DNA from 3 places in the Vibrio sp. R10-SG3-ISO3 genome. Region 2 is predicted to be linked to each of the others. Evidence: predicted binding sites of a transcription regulator. Region 2 holds the regulator's gene; each other region holds the start of a gene.
The links. The regulator PurR, encoded in region 2, represses purine synthesis genes. The targets are predictions, from matches to a motif close to TNANGNAAACGTTTNCNTNA.
Positions count from the first base shown of each region.

Region 1: a site for PurR is predicted at 5,746-5,765, ahead of AC6R1A_RS16605 (NCS2 family permease). Genes of this name have one in related genera too.
Region 3: a site for PurR is predicted at 4,004-4,023, ahead of AC6R1A_RS04310 (uracil-xanthine permease family protein). Genes of this name have one in related genera too.

Region 1 is NZ_JCBDHE010000054.1:406-7,700, reverse strand. It holds gene recG (ATP-dependent DNA helicase RecG) at 1-1,281, opposite strand, end outside; gene trmH (tRNA (guanosine(18)-2'-O)-methyltransferase TrmH) at 1,431-2,114, opposite strand; gene spoT (bifunctional GTP diphosphokinase/guanosine-3',5'-bis pyrophosphate 3'-pyrophosphohydrolase) at 2,207-4,327, opposite strand; gene rpoZ (DNA-directed RNA polymerase subunit omega) at 4,360-4,632, opposite strand; gene gmk (guanylate kinase) at 4,709-5,329, opposite strand; gene AC6R1A_RS16605 (NCS2 family permease) at 5,787-7,199, shown strand.
Region 2 is NZ_JCBDHE010000017.1:161,706-169,000, reverse strand. It holds gene mukF (chromosome partition protein MukF) at 1-600, opposite strand, end outside; gene cmoM (tRNA uridine 5-oxyacetic acid(34) methyltransferase CmoM) at 614-1,411, opposite strand; gene elyC (envelope biogenesis factor ElyC) at 1,508-2,317, shown strand; gene torR (two-component system response regulator TorR) at 2,432-3,139, opposite strand; gene torD (molecular chaperone TorD) at 3,378-4,085, shown strand; gene purR (HTH-type transcriptional repressor PurR) at 4,324-5,328, shown strand; cyclic di-GMP riboswitch class I at 5,504-5,612, shown strand; gene AC6R1A_RS04875 (TfoX/Sxy family DNA transformation protein) at 5,817-6,410, shown strand; gene AC6R1A_RS04870 (TVP38/TMEM64 family protein) at 6,617-7,295, shown strand, end outside.
Region 3 is NZ_JCBDHE010000017.1:43,369-50,663, reverse strand. It holds gene bepA (beta-barrel assembly-enhancing protease) at 1-993, shown strand, start outside; gene arsC (arsenate reductase (glutaredoxin)) at 1,030-1,374, shown strand; gene wrbA (NAD(P)H:quinone oxidoreductase) at 1,371-1,943, shown strand; gene AC6R1A_RS04320 (DUF2069 domain-containing protein) at 1,946-2,386, shown strand; gene AC6R1A_RS04315 (DUF2066 domain-containing protein) at 2,496-3,782, opposite strand; gene AC6R1A_RS04310 (uracil-xanthine permease family protein) at 4,114-5,364, shown strand; gene ybaK (Cys-tRNA(Pro) deacylase) at 5,372-5,848, opposite strand; gene ushA (bifunctional UDP-sugar hydrolase/5'-nucleotidase UshA) at 5,922-7,295, opposite strand, start outside.

The DNA.
Region 1 (7,295 bases), on a different contig from region 2:
CGCCGTCATGATCAGTTGATGCGGATACGCGCCCTGCTGCTCGCCTTTTTCACGTAGCTCTAGCCGCTGGTGGACACCAAAGCGGTGTTGCTCATCGATGATCACCAGGGCTAATTGAGAAAAATTGACCTGCTCTTGGAACAGCGCATGGGTGCCGACCACCATTTGCGCTTCGCCCGAGGCAATGCGCTCGAGTTGGGTCTGCTTGGCTTTGCCTTTGAGCTTGCCCGCCAGCCAGCCGACTTGAATGCCCATTGGCTCAAACCATTGGCTAAAGTTTAATGCATGCTGCTCTGCCAGCAGTTCGGTGGGCGCCATCAAGGCCACTTGTTTGCCTTGCTCCAAGGCGCGCACGGCAGCCAGTGCCGCGACCAAGGTTTTGCCTGAGCCGACATCCCCTTGCACCAACCGCATCATCGGGTGTGGCTTGGCGAGGTCGTTCTCAATCTCTTCTACGACGCGGCGCTGAGCATTGGTCGGAGAGAACGGCAGGGCGTCCAATAGCTGTTGTTTCAGCGTTTGACTCGGCGGCAGCGCGATCGCCGCCTCTTTTTGCCCTTGGCTTCGCACCGCGAGCATTGATAGGTTTTGCGCCAGTAGCTCTTCCATGATGAGGCGCACTTGCGCCGGGTGTTTGCCCTCATCAAACTGTTCCAGATTGATGTTCGGTGGTGGGCGATGAATGGTGTGCAGCGCTTGATTGAGGGTGATTTGGCTATCATAGAGCCCGGCAGGGAGCAGCTCTTGCACCGCCGATTTATCGAGCAATGCGAGCGCTTGTTCTGTCAGGTTACGCAGGGTGAGTTGGCGCAGGCCATCGGTGGTTGGGTAGACGGGCGTTAAACTCGGCTCCGTCTCAACCGGTTGCTGCGGCGTGTAAAACTTGTAATCCGGATGGACAATCTCTAACCCGTAGCTGCCGCGTTTGATTTCCCCATAAGCATGCACCGTTTTGCCTTCCGCGAATTGATTTTTCATCCCAGCGGTGAAGTTAAAAAAGCGCAGTGTGAGGGTGCCGTTGCCATCACTGAGTTTGACCGCCAACATTTTGCGTTTGCCAAACAAGGTATCGACACTCATCACTTTGCCCTGCACCGCCGCCCATAGCCCTGCGTGCAGTTTAACAATGGGGTAGACCCGAGTGCGGTCTTCATAGCGCAGCGGCAAGTGAAACAGTAAATCCTGCACCGACAGCAGCCCGACTTTGGCCAATTTCTCTGCCACTTTCGCCCCGACACCCGCCAGAGAGGTCAGTGGAATAGCCGACAAAAGTTGGGACATAGCTTCGCTCACGCAATGATTAATGATGGGGATAGTTAAGCATTTATCTGTGTTTTTGTACAGTAAAGAGGGGGAGTTCCTAGTGCCTAGTTCCTAGAAATTCCGTCCTCTAGGCACTAGGAACTAGAAACTAGGCACTACCTACCTACCTACCTACTCTGCATCTGCGCCCACCACTCTTTATCCGCGACGATTTGGCCTTGCTCGTCGAGGGGAGGGTAAGGGAGCTGTTTGCGTTTGGCGACTTTGGCGAGCACGGGGTGGCCGCGCTCAAAGAGGATGCGGTGGATGGTCTCGGCGGGCAGGGCGCTTTGTGCGTTGTCGTACATGCCAGCGGCTTGGCGTTGGCGCTGGGCTTCATAGAGAATCACTGCGCTGGCGACCGAGACATTGAGCGATTGCACCATACCGACCATAGGGATGATGATGTCTTGGTCGGCGAGCGCTTTGGCTTGCTCTGACGCGCCGATTTTTTCACTGCCGAGGATCACCGCCGTCGGTTTGGTGTAATCAATCTGACGAAAATCGACCGCCGTCTCTGAGAGATTGGTGACCAGCACTTGCATGCCTTGACGTTTGAGCTCACCCATCGCGTCTTCAATGGTGTCGTGCGTTTCCACTTCCACCCAGTTGCGCGCGCCCGCCGACGTGTGGCTTAAGGTGCGCATTTTATCAGGCCAAACCGCGTGCACTTTGTGAATGCCGGTGGCGTCGGCGCTGCGGATCACCGCCGAGACGTTATTGGGCTTGTGGACTTCTTCGAGGCAAAGGGTCAAATCCGCTTGGCGCGCTTTTAACACTTCTTGAATGCGTTGGTAACGTTCTAAATTCATGGTGTTAGGGCTTAGTTGATAAAGAATATGGTGATCAAAAATGGATGATAAAGAAAGCGGCCCTAAAGACCGCTTTCTGATTTGGATGGGGATCAGTACTTTCTACGTCGCACTTTGAGCGTGTGCGGCATGGCTTTAATCTTGCGCATGATGCCCGCTAGGTGGACACGATCTTTGGTGGTGAGCACCACAGTCACTGTGTACAAACGCCCGTCACGCTCTTCGGTCGAGAGACCGTGAATGTTGGAGCCGGTTTGTGAAATGACGTTGGTCAGTTCCGCGAGGGCGCCTTGACGGTTTTGCACATCGACACGCAGCTCGGCGATAAACTCTTGATCGTAATCGTCTGACCACTCCACCGCCATGTACTTATCTGGCTCTTTTTCGTGGTTGCGCACATTCGGGCACGTCTCACGATGCACCACCAGTCCTCGACCCGGAGAGACGTGAGCAATGATGTGATCGTCCGGAATCGGATGACAACAGTTGGCAAACGTCAGCAAGATGCCTTCTGCGCCGCGGATCGGCAGCTTCTTCTTCGGCTTGCCGTCGGTGTTGATGACTTCGGTGAGCTCATCGGCGTCGCCAAGCAGTCTGCGGGCGATGACAATACTCATCAACTCACCCAAACCGATAGCGGCGAGCAGATCATTGAGGGATTTGATTTTCAGATCGCTCAAGACGTGATTGATGTTCTCTTCATTGATGTCGGAAACCGACAAATCACCCAAGGCGTGATTGAGCAATCGGCGGCCAAGGGTAATCGACTCTTCACGGCGCATGGTTTTCAGCACTTGACGAATCTTGGTGCGCGCACGTGAGGTCACGACGTAGTTGAGCCATGCTGCATTCGGACGGGCGCCCGGTGCGCTGATGATCTCAATCGTCTGGCCGTTTTTCAGCGCTTTGCTGAGAGGGTAAGGGTTGCGATCGACGCGCGCGCCGACACAGGTGTTGCCGACATCGGTATGCACGGCATACGCAAAATCGACCGCAGTGGCGCCGACAGGCAGCTCCACGATGCGCCCTTTTGGGGTGAAGACGTAAATCTCATCTGGGAAGAGATCCGATTTGACGTTTTCAATAAATTCGAACGAGTTGCCCGCGCTTTGTTGGAGCTCAAGCAGGCTCTGCATCCAGCGCTGCGCTTTGACTTGCGCGGTGGTGCCGGTACGCTCGCCATTGCCTTTGTAAGACCAGTGTGCTGCGACCCCTTTGTCCGCCATCTGATCCATATCTTCGGTGCGAATTTGCACTTCGACAGGCACGCCGTGTGGGCCGACCATCGAGGTATGCAAAGACTGATAGCCGTTCGCTTTCGGCACCGCAATGTAATCTTTCATACGCCCCGGGCGAGGCTTGTAGAGCGAGTGCACTTGGCCCAGTACGCGATAGCAAGTGTCAGCGGTGTCCACCACCACACGAAACGCGTAGATGTCCATAATGGTGTGAAAGCGCTGCTCTTTGGTCTTCATCTTGTTGTAGATGGAGAAGAGGTTTTTCTCACGCCCCACCACACGCGCAGACAGGCCCACTTCTTCCAGTCGGCCTTCAATTTCGGTGTGGATGCGTTGAATCATCTCTTTACGGTTACCGCGAGCGGCCTTGACGACCTCTTTTAACACGCGATAGCGGTTGGGGTAGAGCGCTTCAAAACCGAGCTCTTCCAGTTCGGTTTTAATATTATGGATACCCAAGCGATGCGCTAAGGGTGAGTAGATTTCGAGGGTTTCGCGTGCGATGCGACGCTTTTTGTCTGGGCGCAGTGCGCCGAGCGTGCGCATGTTGTGCGTGCGGTCTGCCAGTTTGATCAAAATGACGCGGATGTCTTGCACCATCGCAAGGACCATCTTACGAAAGTTCTCAGCCTGAGCTTCCTTGCGATCACGAAACTTGAGCTTATCCAGCTTAGAGACGCCATCGACCAGTTCTGCGACGGTGTTGCCAAACTTCTCTTCTAGCTGCTCTTTGGTGACATCACAATCTTCGATGACATCGTGCAAAAGGGCGGCTTGGAGGGTTTCAATATCCAGGCGCATTTCCGCCAAGATACGAGCAACAGCAACAGGGTGGATGATGTATGGTTCCCCGCTTGAGCGGGTTTGCCCTTCATGGGCATCTTTCGCTACCACATAAGATTGACGCAGAGCCTCAATTTGAGGCTCTGTTAGGTATTCTTGGGCAACGTCTTTGAGGCTATCGAATAGATACAAATTTTAGGCCCGGCAGAGTGTGATGAAGAGGATTATCGACCGTGAGCAATGCTGCTAACAGCGGCAAGTTCAGCGGCTTCTTGCTCTTGCTGCTCTTGACGCTCACGCGCATCTAGGATCTCTTTTGTGATAAGGCTTTCTTCGATTTCGCGCAGAGCGATAACCGTTGGCTTATCGTTCTCTTCTGGCACCAGTGAATCTTTGCCGCCAGTTTGCATTTGACGAGCGCGGCGAGCCGCAATGAGAACTAGGTCGAAACGGTTGCCAACTTTTTCAACAGCGTCTTGAACAGTTACGCGTGCCATAAGGACTCCAAATAGTTAACTAAAATTTTGTATGACGAGAAATTATACAAGATCTCGTAGAGAATAGTCTAGATTCTTATTTCAACAACGCATCCAGCATGCCTTTGTACTTGAGGGCTTGCTTATCTTGCTTGAGGCGTTCGGCGCGAATGATGGCTTTAAAGTCCATCAGCGCGTTATCGAAATCATCATTGATGATCACGTAGTCGTATTCGTTGTAGTGAGAAATTTCCGATTTCGCTTCCGCCATGCGTTTTGCGATCACCGCTTCACTGTCTTGGCCGCGTGCGTTCAGGCGACGTTCCAACTCACCGTTTGACGGCGGCAGGATGAACAAGCTCTTAGCTTGTGGCATTTGCTCACGAATTTGACGCGCGCCTTGCCAGTCAATGTCGAGGAAGACGTCGATGCCTTTATCGAGGTTTTGCTCAATCCACGGGCGAGAGGTGCCGTAGTAGTTGCCAAACACTTCCGCGTATTCCAAAAACGCACCTTGTTCGATCAGCGCTTCAAACTGCTCTTTTTGCACAAAGTGGTAGTGCACGCCATCTTGCTCACCCGGGCGCATGCCACGTGTCGTGTGCGACACGGACACTTTCATTGCGTAGGTAGGGTTGGTTTCCAGCATGGCTGAAATCAAGCTCGATTTACCCGCGCCGCTGGGCGCAGAAACAATGTATAGGGTGCCTTTGGCCATAAGGTTACGTCCACCATAAGATTCGATGTATTAAAGATAGCACTGACCGCGGGCATAACGTCAGTCAAGAGCGCGATTTCTCTCAACATCGGTGGCGAAAATTCGGCCAGAAAAAGGGAGGCGAAGAGTAGCATGGATCGGGGGGAGTGACTAGGGGGGAGGTGGGTAAGGGGTGATGGGTAAGGGGGGATAGGTAATGGGTTAGGGGTAATGGGTATTAGGTTGGGGGAATGTTCTTGACATGGTCCTTTCATCCATCAAAATTTCACCACCCACCACCCACCACCCACCACCCACCACCCACCACCCACCACCCACCACCCACCACCCACCACCCACCACCCACCACCCACCACCCACCACCCACCACCCACTTTTTCCAAACCAGTTGAAATCCGTTCCCATCTCATTACAATTCGCGCAAACGTTTGGCTTGTTGCGGGCATTGCTGCTGGCGATGGGCTATGGCCCTCTTATTTATCTACCGATAGGTTGTATTGTGAGTTCTGACACTGCACTTCCACGCTCAGCCAACGCTGGGTGGCTTGAATCCACTTTTCATATCTCTGCGCGCAAATCGACCCTAGGCACGGAGCTGTACGCTGGATTTATTACTTTTTTGGCGATGAGTTACATCTTGGCGGTTAACCCCGCGATTTTGGGTGACATCCCAGGCATGGATCGCGGCGCGATTTTTACCGCCACAGCACTGGCGGCGGCAGCGGCCACGCTGATCATGGGTGTGTTTGGTAACTACCCAGTCATGCTCGCGCCAGGCATGAGCATGAACGGCTTCTTTAAAGGCATGCTGCTGAGCGGCTCAGTGGCGCTGGTGTGGCACGAAGCGCTGCTGGGGATCTTCTTCTCTGGTGTGCTCTATCTGATTTTGTCGATGACCCATATTCGCAAGGCGATGATTGAGTCTATTCCAGAAGATCTCAAATTGGCGATCACCGTATCGCTTGGTCTGTTTATCGCCTTTTTGGGCCTGAAAAACGCCGGCATCATCGTCTCGAACCCGATCATTTTGGTCAGCATGGGCAAAATCAATGACCCGCAAGTCATCATTGCCTACATCAGTATCTTTATCGCGCTCGGCTGCATGATTCGTGACATCAAACTGGCGACCTTTATCTCGTTTGTATCGGCGATTGTGCTGACCGTTGTGGCCGACTGGATGCTAGGGACGCAAAACGCCCCCATCCCAGAGAGCCTAGTGGCTGCGCCGCCAAGCCTGTCGGGCAGCGTTGGCGCCATCTTCAATTTCTCAGGGCTGACGGCCGACAAGCTGTTTGATCTGCTGTTTATTGTGGTGATTTTCTTGATTGTCGATTTCTTTGATGGCCTCAGCACCATTGTTGGCGTCGGCCGAGATGCGGGCATCATCGACAAAGATGGCAAAGTGCCGAACGCGCGCTCGGCGCTGGTTGCGGACGCAGGCGGCACCGTGATTGGCTCTGTGCTGGGTACGACTTCAGTCACCGCATTCTCAGAATCGGGCATTGCCTCTGCGCAAGGCGCGAAAACCGGCCTGGCTGCGGTGGTGGTTGCGGGGCTCTTCTTGGTGTCGCTGTTCCTCTACCCGCTTTTTTCCATCTTCTCTGCGGCCATGGTCGCCCCGGCGATGGTGGTGGTCGGCATCTACATGATTGGTCGCCTTGGCCAAATCCGCTGGGAGCAAAAAGAGTCTCGCATCGCGGCGTTTTTCACCATCATGTTCACCGTACTGAGCTTCTCACCGGCCAACGGCATGGCGATGGGCTTTATCAGCTACGCCTTTAGCATGGTGGTAGCAGGCAAAGCCAAGCAGGTTCACCCAGTCATTTATGTGCTGTCTGGGCTGTTTATGGCGTATTTGGTGCTTTTATAATCGCGGACATATGGCTGCCATCGCCATTATTGCTATTGCAGACACAACAAGGGCGGCATCAAGGCCGCCCTTTTGACATCCCATTACCTTAGGGCA
Region 2 (7,295 bases):
TTTGTTAAGTAGCTCAGCTATCTGTGTTTTGACCGACTGCTGCTGCTCATCCATCACGCGCTGGTTTAAATCAATCTGATCGAAAATTTCACCGACTGAGTATTTCAGCACGCCGTAAACGTTTTTCTTCCAATGACCCGCCGTTCCGCCTTTTTGTGCCGCTTCAATGGCTTTCGCCATTTCGTCCGCCACCATAGACAGTTGGATAGAGAGTTTCAGTTTGGAAAATTCGCGATGACGAACATAGTAGTCCGTAATGCCGATGGCCAACGGCGAGAGACGATAGATACTCGCACCGTCGGTAATTTCGCTGGTAAAGCGGCTGATAAGGCGCTGTTTGACCATGTCATTGATGGCGTTGTTGGCGCGAAACGCCGACGCTTCGCCCGAATCGGCAAACAATCGAGTGACAATGGCGAACGCATCATGCAACTCCCCTTCACCTAACTCTTCATCAAACCTTTCATTACTCAACACGGCAATGGCGATCAAAAAGGCCAAGCGTTCGTTGGTCAGGTTCAATGAAAAATCATGCTGCTTGACCCAACCCACCAACTCATCAATCGGTTGCTCAGCGGCATTCAGAGTCATTTCACTCATGGTTTATCCTGTTTTAATTCTTTCTTGCCCAAACGTGGATATAGCGTCCGAGCGACACATACGGTTCTTGGCGGCAAAGTTGCCTCTCTAGGGCCAAGACATCCTCACTGGTGTAGTCGCCCATATACTGGCGATCGCCAATGTAGTCACTGAAACAACGAATGCCGGATTTCCCTTCAATGTGAAACCCCGACTCCTCTATCCAACGGTAGACATCTTCAGGCTTAAGCCCTTTTTGGGGCTGAAGCTTAAATCTCTTTCGGTGCGGCATTCCCTCTAACACATGCGGAAGGTTGCCACACACGACATTTTTGTACACGAGGCCATGATGGTTGTAGAACATGACCGACGCGATACCGCCCGGTTTGACCTGCTCTAACAGCGTTTGCAGCGCTGGCTTTGGCTCAGCCAACCACTCCATGACGGCATGAAACATCACCAAATCCGCCGGTTGCTGCTGGTGTTGAGCGATGGATTGAACGGGCGAATGAATCAAGCGATACTGCTCAAGCAAGCCATTTTTTGCAATATCCTGCTCAGCTAATTGCAGCATTTCAGAAGATAGATCACATAACGTAATGCGATGGCCTAGTTTCGCCAGCTTTTGCGACATTTGTGCCAACCCACCCCCGGCATCGAGCACGTCGAGTGGTGAATCACTGGCGGGTAACGAGGCGAGGATGGTTTGAAGGTCTTCCCAAACAATGACTTGTCGAATCTCGCCTTTGTCAGAGCCGTATATATTTTTTGCAAATTTGTGGGCAATATCGTCGAAATTGCGGTCTTCAGTCACAGCAGCTTGAGTTATGATGTTGAATCGTGCTGCTATTCTGTCACAAGAAAGGCAGGAATAAAGAGGCTTTCTCTTAAATTATAATCAACTGGTGTTTTTTCGGACTATTTAAGTATGTTTGAGCTGAAAAAAGTCGTCTCGGCTTTACTTATGCCTTTGCCAGCCCTGCTGATCATTGGCCTTGTGGGACTCATGCTCGTCATGTTCACACGAAAACAAAAAACAGGATGTTTCGTTGTTCTCTTCTCGTTTGTTGGCATTTTTCTCGTTGCCTTCCAGCCCGTTTCATCACGTCTTCTCATGCCTATCGAGCGCCAATACTCGGCCTTTTTTCCTGTCGATGAATCGATTGATTATGTGATGGTGCTTGGCAGCGGCCATGTTGTGGACGACGACATTCCGCCCACCTCAGAACTGAGTCGCGCCGGCCTAATGCGTTTGACCGAAGGGATTCGTGTGATGCGAATTTATCCGGGCTCTAAACTGATTCTCTCAGGCTATGCCGCCGGTTCTGAAGTGAGCAATGCGCGCATGATGGCTAAAGTAGCGCTGGCGCTTGGCGTTTCTAAATCTGACATCATTCTGCTCGAAACCGCCAAAGATACTTGGGAAGAAGCGCGCCAAGCGGCAGCGTTCGTTAAGAACAAGAAGTTGGTGGTGGTCACATCGGCCAGTCACATGAACCGTGCCCTGAATGAATTCCACTCCGCAGGATTGAAACCTTACGCCGCGCCGACCAACTACCTAGCGCAGAGAAACATCGATCAAGCGTGGGAGAAGTACGCGCCGAAGGGCAAATATCTCGAACAAACTGAGCGCTACTGGCATGAAACGCTGGGCACCATTTGGCAACACCTCCGCGACTGGGCGTCCGATTATGAAGAGCAAGCCTTAGAGGTGGAGGCTGCGCAGAGCGACGTTTAACCGGCCGCCAGCGTAGACGGATAACGTCTTCGACCTAAAACAAAAATCCAGGCTGCATGCCTGGATTTTTCGTTTCTTTTGCGTCAATTTTCGCTCGTTAATTGCCGAACTACGTTAATCTCCGGCGAACATGTAGCCTTCGCCATGCACGGTGACGAATATCTGCGGATTTTTTGGATCCACCTCCATCTTCGCTCTCATGCGTCGAATCAGGACATCGATAGTGCGATCATTGGGTGCGTCCACACGATGACTGATCATATTAAGAATACGCTCTCGGCTGAGCACTTGGTTAGGGTGAGAGGAGAGCGCCACCAAAAGCTCATACTCTGCTTTAGTCAGTTTGACCGGTTCATCCCCTCGGCTCAAAGCGCGGCGCTGAATATCGAACGTCCATTCAGCAAAGCGGACCACGCCGTCTTGCTGATCGCTGCCCGCGTTTTGCGCTCCCGCAGCCAGTGCGATGCGCCACAAGAGGTTCTTGACTCTGACGAGCAGTTCCCTAAGCTCAAATGGCTTGGTGACATAATCGTCCGCGCCCATTTCTAAACCAACAATCTTATCAATGCTGTCGGTACGCCCGGTAACCAAGATAATACCGATGTCCGATTGACTGCGCAGCTCACGTGTCAGCATCAAGCCATCTTCGCTGGGCAGATTGATATCCAGCATCACCAAATCGACCCGACTGCTACTGAGTACGTCGCGCATCTGCGCGCCATTCTCAGCTTGGCTCACCTGATACCCTTCGGTTTGAAAGTAGCCCGCCAATTTACGGCGAGTCACTTCATCATCTTCAACAACCAAAATGTGGTAGCTCATCGGCTCTACTCACTTATTCACACACTGATTCAATGGCTTTATTCTATTCATAATTAGTCACAACTCCATCTTTGTCCTCTTTGGGAGGTGAAAAGTTGGCGATTCATTGATGCAAAGCAAGCTTTGCTGCCCTGTTCACAAATTGCCATATTTGACCATTTCTTCTCATAATCAGGTTGACCGCTGTTCATTTTTATCCGTTAGACTTAACGGCATCTGATTCAGTTGAGAGCCCATCATGCCAGAGACACCTAACGCCCAGATTTCCGACCCTTTATCTCCCGCCGAAAAAGAGCAGCGCGCCTTTGATGAGCAACGCGCCGAGCTCTACTGGTGGTTTTCGAGCGTGTTTGCCAAAGAGCTCTCAGAGCAAGAGCTGGCCCAATATCATTCGGTGGACACACGTACCTTTCTGACGGGACTTGCACAAACCCCTGAGCTTAACGTAGCCGCAGACAGGCTCATCGATGCATTGAACCGATTGCAAGACAGGCCAGATGCTCAGTTGGAACTATCAGCCGACTATTGCGACCTGTTTTTAAAATCCGACCGAGACAGCGCGTTGCCTTACGCCTCTGTCTACTTAGATGAATCCGGACTGCTCAATGGGGAGCCCGCCAAACAGATGGACACTCTGCTCCAACAACATGGCGTGGCCGTGCATTCAGGGCTCAATGAACCTTCTGATCATCTCGCGATAGAGTTGGATTTTTTAGGTAACCTGATTGTGCGCGGCGCTCATGCAGCAGAGCAGACGGCAGGCGACACGCATCTCGCCTACCAAGAGCAAGCCGATTTTATTGAGCAGCATCTACTCCCTTGGATTGAGAGGTTTGCCGAGCGCTGCCAGCGCCTCGACACATTCGGCTTCTATGCGGCGCTGTCGTCGCTATTGTGCGCGTTCATTCAATTGGATAAAGCCTACCTGCAAGGCGATAGCGATTAAGCCCATACAAAAGGTGTGGCGAGATCCCAAAGGCGGGTTTTTTATTTGCCCAAATCGACGTTGCGGACTACAATCCGGTCCGCAAACGATAAAACTAATAAATACAAACCGCTTTTTGAGGGCGGTTTTTGTGTTTCTGATACTTTCTGTCTACATACTCTAAACTTTGTATAGACTTTACTTTTATAGACTTAACTTTTCATAGAATAGTAGGCAGTCATCGACAGGACAAAACCATATGGCCACGATTAAAGACGTCGCTCGCTTAGCGGGTGTCTCGACCACCACTGTATCCCATGTGATCAACAAAACACGCTTTGTCGCTGAAGCCACGCAAGAAAAAGTGATGGAAGCGGTTCAAGAGTTGAACTATGCCCCAAGTGCCGTTGCACGCAGCCTGAAATGTAACTCGACACGCACAATAGGCATGCTGGTTACTCAATCGACCAACCTTTTCTTCTCGGAAGTGATCGACGGGGTTGAGAGCTACTGCTACCGTCAAGGCTACACCTTGATCTTGTGTAACACTGGCGGCATCTACGAGAAACAACGTGACTACATTCGCATGCTGGCGGAAAAGCGCGTTGATGGCATCTTAGTGATGTGTTCAGATTTGACCGAAGAGTTGAGCGAAATGCTTGACCGTCATAAAGACATCCCTAAGGTGGTGATGGATTGGGGCCCGGAAAGCTCACAAGCCGATAAAATCATCGACAACTCGGAAGAAGGCGGCTACCTCGCAACAAAATACCTGATTGATCACGGCCACAAGCGCATTGCTTGCTTGAGTGGGCATTTTGAAAAAGCGGCCTGCCAAGAACGCATCCAAGGCTTTAAGCGCGCAATGAACGAGTCGGGTTTGAGCGTCAACGAAGATTGGATCTTAGAAGGTAACTTTGAGTGCGATACCGCCGTGCTTGCCGCGGACAAAATCGTCGCCATGGACGAAAAGCCAACCGCAGTATTCTGTTTCAACGATACGATGGCGCTCGGTTTGATGAGCCGTTTACAGCAAAAAGGCATTCGTATTCCAGAAGACATGTCGGTCATTGGTTATGACAACATTGAGCTAGCCGAGTACTTTTCACCACCGCTAACGACGGTTCACCAGCCGAAGCGCCGTGTGGGTAAAAACGCATTTGAGATTTTGCTCGAACGTATTAAAGACAAAGAGCATGAAAAACGTATTTTTGAAATGCACCCAGAAATCGTCGAGCGCGATACCGTGGCGACGGTGAAATAGACCAACGAACAAGTTCAGCACATCACATCGACTAGCCCAGCGAGAATACTTCTCATCCGCTGGGCTTTATTCTCTCGGTAACACCCCTCTATTTTATGAACTAAGATCACATTTAACCCATCAAAACGTGATGTTTAGCCCATAAATTATTTATGCTTATTATGTTCGACGAATGCCACGAACAGGGCAAACCATTTCGAAAGGATGGGACGCAAAGCTTCCGGCCTGTTGCAGCCACTCAACTATTTCAACGTTGATGACTGCTTGGTAGCGGGGTTGCCGATGGCAAATGTGCACTTCGTAATTCTTTATCAAAAGCAAAGAATACAATGAGTTAAACGTTGCGCGCGCATTATGCGCTCACACCGTGAGTAGGATTATTCTTTTATGAGCCAGAATGACACCCTACTGACACAAAACCTGCATATTTTTGCTAATCTCTCGGACCTGAATTTGGTGGCGTATTGTAATACACCGAGAATAACAGCATGGATAAACCAATTTTAAAAGACTCAATGGGATTGTTTGAACCATTGGGCAAGATCAAGTCTCGCTCAATGTTTGGTGGATTCGGAATCTTCGCTGATGACACCATGTTTGCCCTCGTGGTAAATGACAAACTTCACATACGCGCCGACGACTCGTTGGCCCAACAGTTTAATGCTCAGGGACTCGAGCCATACGTGTATAAAAAGCGTGGTTTCCCTGTGGTCACCAAATACTACGCCCTTGGCCATGACTGGGATCAGGATGTCGCTCAGACTATTGCGATGGCAAACACTGCACTAGAGGCGGCCAACAAAGACAAGCAGCGTCAAACCAACGCCAGACCAACGCGCCTGAAAGATCTGCCGAACTTGCGTCTAGCGACCGAGCGAATGCTCAAGAAAGCGGGTATCGACAGTGTCTCCCGTTTGGAGCAGACGGGCGCAGTGGAAGCGTATAAAGCGATTCGTTCCACACACTCTGCCGACGTCAGCATCGACCTGCTGTGGGCACTTGAGGGGGCAATTAAAGGCACGCACTGGTCTGTGGTCCCTCAAGCAAGACGCGACGAGCTCCTGAATCAGCTGCAAAGCTAGTCAGCGATAGCGTTCAGTAATTCCAATCCCCGTCTCAAGCCAGCCCAACACCGCTGGCTTGAGACGTTTTTAGCCGATGCTTTTCTAGCGTTTCCATTCCTTCGTCATAGAATCCAACGTATTTTTCCCTTTAGGGCGAAATTTTTTACTGGCTTTTTGGTTCATATCTAACAATGATCAATGATGATGTTTTCAAAGGGATCCATATGAACAAGAAACTGCTTTTAGGTATTGGTTTGCTCGCTCTGATTGTGTTTTTAGGCGCAAACTTTGGTCAATACCTGACACTTGATAACGCCAAAGCCCAGCAGCAAGCGCTGGCTGAAATCATTGACGCCCACTTTGCCCTCGCCGCGCTGAGTTACTTCTTCGCCTATGTCGCTATCACCGCCTTCTCGATCCCTGGAGCGGCCGTTGTCACCTTGCTTGGCGCTGCGCTGTTTGGCTTTTGGACCAGTTTATTGCTCGTTTCTTTTGCCAGTACTATAGGTGCCACATTGGCGTTTTTAAGCAGCCGCTTTCTACTCAAAGAGTGGGTACAAAGCAAGTTTGGCGATAAGCTCGCGACAATTAATCAAGGGGTCGAAAAAGATGGTGCGTTTTATCTCTTCTCACTGCGCCTTATCCCGGTATTCCCATTCTTTTTGATCAACCTCTTGATGGGTCTTACGCCCATCACCATCGCGCGCTTCTATCTGGTCAGTCAACTGGGTATGTTGCCGGGTACGGCCGTCTACCTCAACGCCGGGACCCAGCTAGCGCAAATCGACAGTTTGTCAGGCATCGTCTCCCCAACAGTACTCGCCTCTTTTGCGTTGCTCGGGGTATTCCCAATCATTGCTAAATGGGTGATGGCCAAACTCAAAGCGTCACCGCAATCCAATG
Region 3 (7,295 bases), 120 kb from region 2:
CCTGCCACCATGGCAGCTCTCGCGGGTGCCCTTCTACTTGCAATTGCGGCGCCAGAGGCAGGAATTGCGGCCATTACGGCGACAACGGCAGGCAGCATGCAGGGCCAAATCAACTACACGCGTTCGAACGAAAAAGAAGCGGATCGCTTTGGCATCGCCACCCTGGCGAAAGCGGGATTTGACGTCAACGCCATGCCACGCTTTTTCAGTCGCTTAGCGGATGAGTACCGTTACGCGAGTACGCCACCGCCAATGCTGCTTACTCACCCTTTACCTGAAGATCGCATCACCGATAGCCGAGCTCGTGCGCAAAACTATCCGGCAAGACGGGTCGATTCGTCACTCGATTATCATTTGGCGCGTGCGCGTATCGTCGCCCGCTATGCGGGTATCAGTTCGAAAGCGGCACTCGATTGGTTTGAGCGCACCGAAGCAAAAGCAGAGCCCGAGATAAAACGCGCATTCCAATACGGTCGAGCACTGGTACAAATGGACAACAACCAACTCGACGAAGCGAGCAAAACCCTGCATGAACTCTACAAGCAGCAGCCGAACAATCATTTTTATCTCGATGCGATGAGCGATCTCTATATCGCGCAAAAAACACCCGAGAAAGCCAAAACGCTGTTAGAGCAAGCTCTGAAAGCAACGCCAAACAACCCCGTCCTGACCATCAACTACGCCAACGTCTTGATGCAAATGGATAAGAATCAAGACGCGTCCAAAGTCTTGCAGCGCTATACCCACGACAACCCAAATGATGTCAACGGATGGCACTTGCTCTCGGAAGCCAGCATTCACTTAGGGTACAGTGACGAAGATTTGGCCGCGCGTGCGGAGATTTTGGCGTTGAAAGCCAACTGGAACAAAGCGATTCAGTATTACACCCAAGCGAGCCAACTCGCTGACCTTGGCAGCCTAAAACAGGCGCGATACGATGCACGCATTGACCAACTCATGATTCAGCGTGATCGCTTTATGGCGCTGCAATAACACAAGATCTAACGATAACAATAATGGAGAAAGACTATGTCTGTCGTGATTTATCACAACCCTCGCTGCTCAAAAAGCCGTCAAACACTGGCGCTATTGGAAGAAAACGGTGTTGAGCCACACATCGTCAAATATCTTGAGCAAACCCCAAATGTCGATGAACTCAAGACGCTCTTTAGCCAACTCGGCTTCTCTGAAGTTCGTGACATGATGCGCACCAAAGAAGAGATTTACAAAGAGCTGCAACTGGCCGATGCCGACGATGAAACCCTGTTTCGCGCAATGGCGGAACATCCGAAGTTGATTGAGCGACCAATTGTTGTCAACAAAGGTCATGCCAAACATGGCCGACCACCAGAGCAGGTGCTTGAGCTACTATGAGCTGCCGCCTGATTGTCCTCTACTACAGTCGACACGGTGCAACCCGCTCTCTCGCACAGCAGATTGCGCGAGGCATTGAGTCGATTGACGGTTGTGAAGCGTTGCTTCGCACCGTCAACGAAATAGAGAGCGGCGATGATCCCCTCGATCCCATTATTACTCTGGACGAGTTGAAAAACTGCGCGGGGCTGGCGATGGGCAGCCCTGTATGGTTTGGCAATATGGCTGGCGCGTTAAAGCACTTTTGGGATAAAACGACACCATTATGGCTAGCGGGCGATCTGATTGATAAGCCCGCTTGTGTCTTCACCGCATCCTCATCCATGCACGGCGGCCAAGAAACCACCTTGCAGTCTATGATGTTGCCGCTACTGCACCACGGGATGTTGATTTTGGGGATTCCTTATTCTGAGCCAGCTCTGCATGCCACACGCTCTGGAGGCACGCCTTATGGCGCCAGTGCGGTCACGACACATCAACCACGCACCTTGTCGCAAGACGAAATAGCATTAGCTCAGCAAGTCGGCAAACGTCTGGCCCGCTGCGCACGTCAATTAAAGGAACTCTAACCATGCAAGAGATGCAAGCGACCACAAAACGATACCGTTTCATGGCGCTGCTTGGCAATCTGGCGCTGCTCGCTTGGATTGGACTGTGGCAATTATCGTTATCGCCTCACCCTCACCTCAACAGCACCACACTCGCGATTGCTTGGGCTATCCCACTGCTGCTGCCTATGCCCGGGATTTTGGCCGGCAAACCGTATACACACGCATGGGCAAACTTTGTTTTAATGCTCTACTTCCTGCACGCTTTGACCATCCTTTGGATTGACGACGGCGAACGTTATTTAGCACTGGTTGAACTGCTACTCACCAGTCTCGCGTTTGCTGGCAACATTCTTTATGCACGAGCACGGGGACAAGAGTTGGGCATGAAACTAAAAAGATTGTCCAAAGTGGAAAAAGAAGAGCGTGCTAAGTTCGGCGCTGAAGATAAGTCCGAGGGATAAGGTCACGTTGATGGTCACCCATCTAGCCAACTCACACTTATATTCCGGGTAAAAACGACAAAAGGGGCGGATCATCCAGCCCCTTTCTCATCTCAAATCTTGATGTGGTTTACTCTACTACCTCAATAGGTTCCATCTCCACACCTTCAGTCTCTGCCACAGCTTCGTTGGCAGAGACGTCACTGTCTGGCTGGATCAGTAGCGGCTCAGGTTGATACGGTTTACCTTGCCACTGGAAAAGCAGCACCGTTTCAGTCTGAATAAGCGGGGCTGAAGCCGCCAGCGAGCTCTCTGTCTCCACCAGAGTTGAATCGGCCGTCATCGTATCGCTAGGCTGATTGAGCTCATCGCTGCCTTGCACTGGCAACGTTGGCGTGAGCTCCCCTACCTCGGGTTCAGTTTGAATAAACTGAGTCTCCAGTTGCGTCACTTCGAGTGCAGAGACCTGCTGCTCAAACTCTTCAACACTGGCAAGCAAGTGGACATCAAAGGTCACCTGATTGCCTTGAATTTTGATGATGTCTAACGAGGCGACTGAGCTCAGTGCCTTGAGTTTATTCTCAAGTTGGAAAAAGCCCATCGCGTCATTGAGTTCAATAAAGCGTGCTTTCACGGACTCAGAAGACTCACTCGCCACCAGCACCGCACTCTTTTTCGCGTAGTAGTCGCTGATTTGGTTGATCATTTTATTCGCCGCATCTGCACCATTATTGGCGCCGCTAATCGGTGCTTGACGAGTCACCCCTATGGTCGCTGGCTTTTGATCGTATAACGTCCAACGTAGTGATTCGCCTTGCACTTTCACCACTAAGACAGCATCAACTGGGTAGCGCTGACTCGCTTGACCCACTGGCTGAATAAAGCCGCCCCACAAGTCTGAGACAGCCACTCCGGTAACGTCATCAAAATCGCCAACCGGTACCGTAACAGGCAAGCCTCGCTCTCGCGCTTGCTGCTGCAAGTTGACCAGTGTCTCAGAGCGAGAGTGCTCCCAGATGATGGTGCGATCGTAGGGCGTCTCTTCCACCATCCAGACTAAAACGTTCGCACGTGTTGCTGGCCAAAGCGGCAATTGCGCTTGACTGAGTAGAGAACGAATATGAGGGCCGCTAAACGACATGCGCAGTGAGGTCTCCTCACCGATTTTGCCGTAGCCGAGTTGAGAAACGTACTGAGCGCTCTGAGAGAGAGCCTTCTTGACAACTTCGTTATCCGCAGCTTGCGGATCGCCAGACGCGCGAATGATGACTTGCTTCATCCCTGCTTCACGAGCTCGGGTATCGGCGTTATTCTCGCTTTGATCGATGACGATTTCAGCTCGGTAAAGATCCACATTGGTCAAGGCCATCGCTGGCAAACCCATCAGTCCGAGCGCGAGTAAAGCTAAACGGCGCATACATTTCCTACATCTAATCAAATTCACAAACAGCGATGATAAGCAACTATCCGCTGCGGGGCAACTTTCCCGGTCGGTTGGCAGCAGCAAGCGCGATATGGCTAACACTCTCCTCGTAGCCACTCTCGGAGTGAAACAGCAACGCACGGATTAAAATAGCAAAGCACCGAGTAAACACAGTTCACCTGCCTATTCAAACGAGCAATATTTGATCAAGCTCAGATTGCAATCGTTTGCTTTAATGTTAAAATCTCGCGATTTTATTTTTAGTACCCATGCTCTATCGCTATGTACTAGACCGAAACTATCCGCTTTACAAAGGAATGACGACATGAAAAATGCCATTCAAGGCGCACAAATGCTGTTTGTTGCGTTTGGGGCCCTGGTTCTCGTCCCGCTGCTGACGGGACTCGACCCTAGCGTTGCCCTCTTCGGTGCTGGCCTTGGTACCTTACTCTTTCAATTAATGACTCGCCGCTCTGTTCCCATCTTCCTCGCCTCCTCCTTCGCTTTTATCGCCCCTATCCTTTACGGAGTACAAACCTGGGGTGTACCAGCCACTATGGGTGGTTTGATGGCCGCTGGCTTGGTGTATGTCGCACTGGGTGGTCTAATCAAACTTCGTGGGGTTGAGATTATCCATAAATTGCTGCCTCCCGTTGTGGTTGGGCCGGTCATTATGGTGATTGGTCTTGGATTGGCGCCCGTCGCCGTCAATATGGCACTGGGTAAAGGGGGCGATGGCACGCAACTGATTGATGGACAAGCGGCGCTAGTGATCTCTTCTGTTTCACTGCTCACCACGATTCTACTGAGTGTCTTTGCCAAAGGCTTCCTCAAGCTCACCCCTATTTTGGGGGGCATTGTGGTGGGATACTGCCTGAGCTTGGGCTACGGCATTGTCGATTTCACGCCCGTCAAAGAAGCGGCATGGTTTGCGCTACCAAACTTCACGGCGCCTGAATTTAACATTAACGCCATTCTATTTATGATTCCCGTTGCCATCGCGCCAGCGGTAGAGCACGTTGGGGACATGCTGGCCATTTCAAACGTCACCGGAAAAGATTACCTGAAAAAGCCCGGCCTTCATCGCACGATTGCGGGGGACGGGGTCGCGACGATGGCAGCATCACTGTTTGGTGCGCCACCCAACACCACCTACTCAGAGGTGACAGGTGCGGTCATGCTGACCAAAGCCTTCAATCCTGTGATCATGACCTACGCTGCGGTGACGGCTATTGTCCTTGCGTTGGTCGGCAAGCTTGGCGCTGCGCTGCAAACCATCCCTATGCCAGTGATGGGCGGTATCATGATTCTGTTGTTTGGCTCAATTGCGACCGTGGGATTGAACACCTTAATCAAAAATCACGTCGATTTGCACAAATCTCGTAACCTCGTCATCGTTGCCATTACCTTAGTCTTCGGTATTGGTGGTATGGCGTTTGGCATCGGTGAGTTCAGTCTCCAAGGCGTGAGCCTATGTGGTATCGTCGCGATTGTGCTCAATCTGGTTCTTCCAAAAGACCTGGGTGAAAACCACGTCGTCGACAACGCACAAATGGAAGAGGAAGAAGCGCGCTAATCCACGCTCACCCTTCACAAAGATTGGCAAACTGGCCTTGGGTCAGTTTTGCCAAATCTTGCGCCTCCAACTCGATTTCCAACCCTCGCTTACCTGCACTGACACAGATCGTGTCACGCTCCAACGCACTTTGATGGATAAACGTCGCCAATCGCTTCTTTTGCCCGAGCGGGCTGATTCCGCCCACAATATACCCTGTCACTGTTTGCGCAATAGCCGGATCAGCCATCTCTGCTTTTTTAGCCTTTGCCGCTTTTGCCGCCTGCTTCAAATTGAGTTTTTGGTTAACAGGTATCACAGCGACAGCGAGGTTTTTCGCCTCACCATTGAGTGAAAACAGTAGAGTTTTAAACACGCTATTGGGATCTTGCCCTAATGCTTGTGCGGCTTCGAGCCCGTAACTCTCGGCACGCGCGTCGTGCTGATACTGATGTATTTGATGAGGAATTTTGTGTTTTTTAGCAAGATTGATGGCTGGGGTCATACACACTCCGAGAATAAAAAAGCGCAGCTCTAGGCTGCGCATTCAGTTAATAAGATTTAGCTCGTTAGGTCAATTACTTGTAGACCATCTCACCTGCTGGTGCGTATTGGTTTACATCTACTGGGCTGTTCGCCTCTAGGTAGTCTTTGAGCACTTCTGCATCAACGAAGCCCGTATTGACGTGACCTGGGTGGTCCGTCAGCTTAGGATAGCCATCGCCCCCTGCAGCATTGTAGCTTGGTACTGTGAAGCGGTAAGTGCCGTCAAGACGCAGCTGTTTACCACCGATAAACACGTTTGACACTTCACCGTTTTCCACCGTCATTGAAATGCCAGCAAACTGAGCGTAAGCGCCAGAGTCCACTGGCTTGGTCGCTACAACGTTGAGGTAATCCAACACTTCTTGGCCAGACATATCGGTGTAGGTCAAAATGTTGGCAAACGGCTGAACCGTTAGCACGTCTTTGTAGGTCACGTCACCGCCTTCAATCGAGTCACGCACGCCACCTGAGTTCATCACAGCAAAATCCGCTTTGGCACGTTGCATGTGCGAGGTCGCGATCAAACGGCCTAAGTTGGTCTGTTGGAAACGAACCACATTGCGATCCCCTTCCAGCTTGCCATTGGTCTCTGCGATCTTCACATTCAACTGAGCTTGACCTTGCTCTTGGTAAGGACGCAAAAACTCGAGCAGTTCGCTGTCTTCGGCAATCTCGTCTTCGATAAAGACGCGTTTTGATTCGCCATCCACTTTGACTTTTTTCTTCAAGTTGACCGGAATCAGGTCGTAGCTCACCATCTGCAGTTCACCGTTACGGAACTCATAGTCCGCGCGACCGACGTATTTGCCCCATTCGTGCGCTTGGACGATGTAAGTGCCGTTTTGCATGTCCGGTTTACACTCATCCGATGGCGCGAAGTTTTTCTTCACGACATTTGGCGCTTCCATACAGACTGGCTCTTGGGAGTGACCACCCACAATCATATCCAGAGAACCTTCATCTAGGTAACGAGCCAAAGCCACATCACCCGGTGCGTTCACGCCACGCTTACCATCTTCGTAGTGGCCCATGTGAGTCACAGCGAAAATCAGATCTGGCTTTTCTGTTTCTTGTAGCTCAGCGATCAGCTTCTTCGCTTCTTCTTTCGGGTCGCGGAAATCGATGCCGCCAATAAACTCTGGGTTACCGATTTTCGCCGTATCTTCGGTGGTTAAACCGATGACGGCAATCTTAATACCTTGCTTATTGAACATCTGGTATGCCTGGAACATACGCTCGCCCGTTGCTTTGTCGTAGATGTTAGCGGACAGCATTGGAAAGTTGGCCCACTCTTTTTGCTTGAACAACACCTCAAGTGGGTTATCAAACTCGTGGTTACCGAGCGCCATCGCATCATAGCCGATTTTGCTCATGCCTTTGAAATCGGGTTCCGCGTCTTGCAAGTC